DNA from 2 places in the Alteromonas sp. PRIM-21 genome. Region 2 is predicted to be linked to the other one. Evidence: predicted binding sites of a transcription regulator. Region 2 holds the regulator's gene; the other holds the start of a gene.
The links. Region 2 encodes sigma-54, which starts transcription at its own class of promoters, with help from an activator protein. Its sites were predicted from a motif close to GTTGGCACGNNNNTNGNNT; they were not measured.

Region 1 (3,423 bases), on a different contig from region 2:
AGCCTAAACCCTTTAAAACATAGTGTAGCGTTATTGTCACATTACGCCTAGGGCCTTTTCTTTAGTCTTATAGCAACTAAAAAGTACATGACTTTGAACGAAAAAAGCCCCGCAAGTGCGGGGCTTAAACGAAGTAATAAGGCATTATTATTGTTATTTCATTTGCCTAATCGAGACTCTCTTACGAGCGGCCGCTTGTAAAGTCTGGGTATGCTTCCAGACCACACTCGCTCATGTCTACGCCGTCGAACTCTTCTTCTTCGCTCACACGTACACCCATTACCGCTTTAATCACTAGCCATACCACTAGGCTTACTACGAATACCCATACAAAGATAGTCGCGGCGCCAATTAGCTGACCAGAGATGCTTGAACCGTCATTTGTGAAAGGTACAAGGATTAGACCTAGTAGACCAACCACACCGTGAACTGAAATTGCGCCCACTGGATCGTCAATCTTAAGTTTATCTAGTGCAACAATGCTAAGCACTACTAGGATACCGCCTAGGCCACCAAATAGAGTAGCTTGAAGAGGCGTTGGTGTAGATGGCTCGGCTGTGATTGCCACAAGACCAGCTAGCGCACCGTTAAGTACCATAGTTAGGTCAGCTTTACCGAATAGAATACGTGCAACGATAAGTGCAGCAATTGCACCACCTGCAGCTGCAGCATTCGTGTTCATAAATACGATTGCTACTGAGTTTGCACTTTCAACAGTTGCAGTAGCCAGTACTGAACCACCGTTAAAACCAAACCAACCCATCCAAAGGATGAATGTACCTAACGTTGCCAGCGGCAGGTTAGCACCAGGGATAGCATTTACTTTGCCGTCTGCAGTGTATTTACCTTTACGCGCACCAAGCACAAGCACGCCAGCAAGCGCCGCAGCCGCACCAGCCATGTGAACAATACCAGAGCCAGCAAAGTCAGAGAAACCTAAATCGCCAAGCGTATACATACCGAATACCGCTTCGCCGCCCCATGTCCAAGCACCTTCCATTGGATAGATGAAACCTGTCATAACAACTGCAAATGCTAGGAATGCCCAAAGCTTCATACGCTCGGCAACCGCACCAGATACGATAGACATTGCTGTAGCAACAAAAACGACTTGGAAGAAGAAGTCAGCAGAAGGTGCGTATGTTGCTGGATCTTCAGCTACACCTGTTGCGCCGTCACCCATGATACCGCTTAGGAATGGACCCCAGTCGCCACCGCCATACATAATTCCGTAGCCGCAAATCATGTACATGGTGCAAGCAATTGCAAATAGTGCCACGTTTTTAGTTAGAATTTCTGTGGTGTTTTTCGCTCGAACTAGACCAGCTTCAAGCATCGCAAAACCTGCAGCCATCCACATAACCAGTGCACCGCAGATTAGAAAATAAAAGGTATCTAGCGCATACCCAAGTTCAAAAGTGATTTCCATTATGGTTTTCTCCGCAAATATATCGTTGTGGCTTACAGCGCGTCGCTATCCGACTCACCAGTTCGAATACGAACGGCGTGTTCAAGGTCATAAACAAACACCTTGCCGTCTCCAATTTTGCCTGTTTTGGCAGCGCCAACGATGGCTTCTACCAGGCGCTCTACTTGATCATCCTGAACAGCAATTTCCAGTTTGACTTTAGGTAGAAAATCCACCTGATATTCCGCTCCGCGGTAAAGTTCAGTGTGTCCTTTTTGACGTCCAAAGCCCTTCACTTCGGTCACGGTCAGACCGTCGATACCGATTTCTGAAATGGCTTCACGAACATCATCTAGCTTGAACGGCTTGATGATCGCTGTGACTAGTTTCATGAGTTGCTCCCAGTTTGTTTTGGTTATTCTGTGATTTATGGTCGTGTTTCCAACTACGGGAAGATAAACCAAGAGCCATGCCACAAATGTTTCCATATAAAAATCATATATATAGCTACAAACAAGCGGTCCTTGCACAAAAATAATGCACATTAATGGTGCACAAGTTAAAAATTGCCCAACAATGAAGCGGCAAAAGAAATTACTGAGGTAAGGTGACTAAAAAGTGCGATGAAATTAGGATGGAACTATTCGATAGCGTGAATGGTCTGTTGTTTACTATGACAACTATCACTCCTACTTTCTTTGCGCCTGAACGCAGCATCGAACACCATGCCCTTGCTAAAAAAACGGCGTGGCGGCCGCTATTAATTTCAGGAGGTGTACACGTATTTGGGGTGATTTTGGTTGTCTTACTTTCTCAGTTGAGTATTGATGATCAAAAAGCACGTGTAAACATTTTGGAGCGAACATCCGAGATAAAAGCTCGCCTGTATTACCCTCCCATGCCACGACCTCAAGTGACAGAAGATAAGCAGGTTGAACGCCTTAATGAAACACGTAATAACGAGCTTAAGCCTGATGTGTTTAAGAGTCCGCAAGCGACTGATAGTAAACCCAAACCATCAGAAAAAGTAGAAGCCCACCAAGAGATAAACCCAGCGACTGAGGAACAGCTAGCACCGGTTGAAAGTAAGCCGGATAAAACGCCGCCATCCTCGAGTCTTTCCAATGATGTAAATCGACGGGCGGGTTCGTTAAACCTATCGGTTAAAGACGGGGCTGCACGCTATTTTGAAGAATATAACAACAACAAACTCGCTGAAGACGCTAAACAAGCAGCAAGAGAATTTCAAGAACAAAAAAACAGCCCTATATTAAGCGGGCCAAGCACACAGCAAATACAAGCAAAAGAAAATCGACGCCCTTCAAAGCGCGTAAACTGTAGCAGTACGACCAATAAAACCTTGGCTATATTGAGTGGAATTGCGGGTGGTAGCCTGGAATGCACCAAAATGGACGATCACAAACGTTTTATAGACGCCAGAGTGAAAAAATTACCCCAAGATGAAAATCGAAACTAGGGCGTGTTGATTATTGCTTTGCTTTTTTATAGTAGTCCGTAGCTAACGAGTGCTCCCCTTTAGCAAGGCGTATTACTTTCTCTTAAAAGTCTTTGGTGGTTGCCCGAAATACGTTTTAAAACGACGGCTGAATGCCGCAACGTCTTCATACCCCGTGGTTTGAGCTATGCTCGACATAGGCGTATCGGTATTTCTAAGCAGCGCTTTGGCTTTCTCCATCCTTATCTTCACTAGGTAATCACGTAAGCTAAGCCCAGTGGCTTGTTTAAACCGAGTTTTGAACTGTGTGGTTCCCATACAGGCCATCTCTGAAAGCAACTGCAACGTATGCGATGCCCCTAAGTCATCATGTATATGGCTTATTACTTGGGTGATTCGCTTGTCTGCTCCCGCGCCCACCTCACTTTTTGCCAGCAATACCTGAAATAACGCGGTCATTTCATCGTGCCCGTAAAAAGCGTAATTGGTTAACTGCACTTCGACAAAACTTAAGAAAGCTTGAAGGGCGGTATTAACCTGGAAAATAGGGTTGTGTTTG
Region 2 (3,423 bases):
ACGCGAATTTACGCACACAAGAATACGAGCTTTTAGATCATGTACAAACGACTTATTCCCCTAGCAACTAGCCTTCTACTTGCCATCGCTAGCGGTGCGGTAACAGCCAGTGAAGAAGATTTTTCACAACCCATTAAGATAGGGTCAAACACCCAGTTTATTGATGGTAAAAACAAAACAGCTCTGTACAAGGAAGATGTACTTATTACCCAAGGTTCACTCCTAATCGAAGCTGATGAAGTAGAAGTAATAGCTACAGATGGCAGCGGCCGTGAAATATTTATCGCTCGTGGCAACCCTGCAAGCTATTCTCAATCACTAGAAGACGGTACACCAGTATCAGCGAAAGCTAATGAAATTCGCTATGAAGTAATTAATCGCACTATTTCTCTGGCGGGTAATGCTGAGCTACAGCAAGATACCAGCAAAGTGCAAGGTGATAAGATTACGTTCGATATGATTACTGAACAATTGCTTGCAACGGGTGGCGCCGGTGAAGATGGTGAAGGTCGTGTAACCACAGTGTTTACCCCTGACACCATTCGTAAAACATCGTCTAAGAAAGACAACGAGGACAATGAATAGCAATGGCAACTTTGAGCGCTAAAAACCTTGCTAAATCGTATAAATCGCGACAGGTTGTTCGCGATGTAAGCCTTTCAGTGTCTACCGGTCAAATTGTTGGGCTTCTCGGCCCTAATGGCGCTGGTAAGACCACTACTTTTTACATGATTGTAGGCTTGGTCAACTTAGACAAAGGCAAGATCGAAATTGATGATAATGAGCTTACTCACCAGCCAATGCATGAGCGCGCACGCCGCGGTATAGGCTACCTCCCGCAAGAGGCATCAATATTTAGAAAGCTTACGGTACATGAAAATATCATGGCCATTTTGCAGACCCGTAAAGATTTAAATTCACAACAGCAAGAAGAAGAAGCAGATGCCCTACTTGATGAATTTAATATCAACCATATACGTAATAGTACGGGGATGAGTTTGTCAGGGGGAGAACGGCGTCGCGTAGAGATTGCTCGAGCTCTGGCAGCAAAACCACAATTTATTTTGTTAGACGAACCATTTGCCGGTGTTGATCCAATATCAGTTAATGATATAAAGAAGATAATACAGCATCTGCGAGATAGGGGTATTGGTATCCTTATCACGGACCATAACGTACGCGAAACATTGGATGTTTGCGAAAAAGCGTACATTGTGAGTCATGGCGAGCTTATTGCGCAAGGAACTGCGGAACAGGTTTTAAGTAATCAAAAAGTAAGGGACGTATACCTAGGCGAACAATTCAGGCTATAGTTAGTGTAACCGAATTGTCATTTTTCAGTTTCGCTCTGGTATATTTAATTTAGAGCATTTAAATAAGACGTAGATGAAACCATCTTTACAGCTAAAATTTAGCCAACAACTTACAATGACACCTCAGCTGCAGCAGGCCATTAAGCTGCTGCAGCTTTCTACGCTTGATCTTCAGCAAGAGATTCAAGAAGCGCTCGACTCTAATCCGCTTTTAGAAGTGGAAGAAGGTAGCGACGAGCCACAAGTAGAAAAGAACAATGTCGATAGTGACAATAGCGCTGCTGAAGCGACAGCTTCTGCATCAAGCGACACGCTAGAAGCAGGAGATGCACTGGAGAAGAATGACCTTCCCGATGAGCTACCTATCGACAGCACTTGGGATGAGTATTATTCCGCTTCTTCTGCGCCTGCACCTGGTCCATCTAATGATGATGAACAAATATTCCAAGGTGAGACCACTGAAGACATCCAAGAGCACTTGCTTTGGCAAATGCGGCTCACTCATTTTTCGGATACTGACCGCGCCATTGCTACTGCAATCATCGATTCGATTGACGAATCAGGTTATTTGACCGTTACTCTTGACGATATCTTAGAAGCGGTCAACGATGATGATCTTGAAGAGCCTATCGAAATGGACGAAATAGAATGTGTACTTAAGCGCATTCAAATGTTCGACCCCATTGGTTCAGGTTCTCGTACCCCTCAAGAATGTCTTATGGTGCAATTGCGCCAGTTTTCAGAAGACACACCGTGGCTTGCTGAAGCGAAGCAGCTTATTGAGGAATATTCAGATTTACTGAGCAGTAAAGACTACCGCACCCTAATGCGTAAGAGCCGATTAAAAGAAGATCAGCTGCGCGAAGCAATGCGTTTACTTCAAACCTTGAATCCTCGTCCAGGTAGTGCTTTAGTTACTAAAGAGCCTGAGTACGTTATTCCTGATGTCTCAGTAACCAAGAAAAATGGCCGTTGGGTGGTTGAGCTAAACCCCGACAGTCTGCCGAAATTAAGCGTAAATCAACAGTACGCAGCAATGAGTCGCCGTGCTAAGAACAGTAGCGATTCACAATTCATCCGCTCACACATGCAAGAGGCCAAGTGGTTCATAAAGAGCCTTGAATCTCGTAACGATACCTTAATGAAGGTCGCAAATTGTATTGTGCAGCAGCAAATGGGCTTTTTTGAGCACGGCCCGGAAATGATGAAACCAATGGTGCTAAATGATGTCGCAGAAATGGTAGATATGCACGAATCGACTATTTCCCGTGTGACAACGCAAAAGTATATGCATACGCCTCGTGGTATCTTCGAATTGAAGTATTTCTTCTCAAGCCACGTAGCAACTGAGTCAGGTGGTGAATGTTCATCTACAGCGATTCGTGCATTGATCAAGAAGTTAGTGGCTGCGGAAAATCCTAGCAAGCCCCTAAGTGATAGCAAGATTGCTTCGTTGTTGGCCGAGCAAGGCATAAAAGTCGCTCGGCGAACAATAGCAAAATACCGGGAATCGTTATCGATCCCGCCGTCGAACCAACGCAAAAGCCTTATCTAACCGGGCTTAAATATATAAGGAAGACGAAATATGCAAATCAACCTTACTGGTCATCATGTCGAAATCACCGACTCTTTGCGTAATTATGTCGATACGAAGTTCAGCAAACTTGAACGTCACTTTGATCACATTTCTAATGTGCATGTCATCCTGAACGTTGAAAAATTAAATCAAAAAGCCGAAGCGACTGTTCATTTAAGTGGCGCTGAAGTATTCGCATCCTCAGAAAATACCGACATGTATGCGGCGATTGACAGCATGGTTGATAAACTCGACCGGCAGGTAATCAAGCATAAGGAAAAACTGAAAAAACATTAGTAGTTAATTAAGCATGGATATACAAGCCATCGTAAGTCTGGACCGCACCGAGTGTGCGGTTCAGTGTAATAGTAAAAAGCGAATTCTTGAGATCATCGCTGATATCGCTGCCAAGCAAAATGATAACATTGACCAGGCAACGGTTTTAAATAGCTTAATGGCTCGAGAACGTATGGGTAGCACGGGTATTGGCAACGGCATAGCACTGCCTCACGGTCGCCTGGCTGGCCTTGAGAA

Region 1: a site for sigma-54 is predicted at 1,867-1,885, ahead of glnK (P-II family nitrogen regulator). Genes of this name have one in related genera too.

The regions. Positions count from the first base shown of each region.
Region 1 is NZ_JADOEK010000010.1:40,211-43,633, reverse strand. Features, by position in the region: gene IW644_RS14245 (ammonium transporter) at 182-1,429, opposite strand; gene glnK (P-II family nitrogen regulator) at 1,462-1,800, opposite strand; gene IW644_RS14235 (hypothetical protein) at 2,043-2,885, shown strand; gene IW644_RS14230 (AraC family transcriptional regulator) at 2,958-3,423, opposite strand, start outside.
Region 2 is NZ_JADOEK010000004.1:238,165-241,587, reverse strand. Features, by position in the region: gene lptC (LPS export ABC transporter periplasmic protein LptC) at 1-71, shown strand, start outside; gene lptA (lipopolysaccharide transport periplasmic protein LptA) at 40-585, shown strand; gene lptB (LPS export ABC transporter ATP-binding protein) at 588-1,313, shown strand; gene IW644_RS08825 (RNA polymerase factor sigma-54) at 1,387-2,868, shown strand; gene hpf (ribosome hibernation promoting factor) at 2,899-3,186, shown strand; gene ptsN (PTS IIA-like nitrogen regulatory protein PtsN) at 3,200-3,423, shown strand, end outside.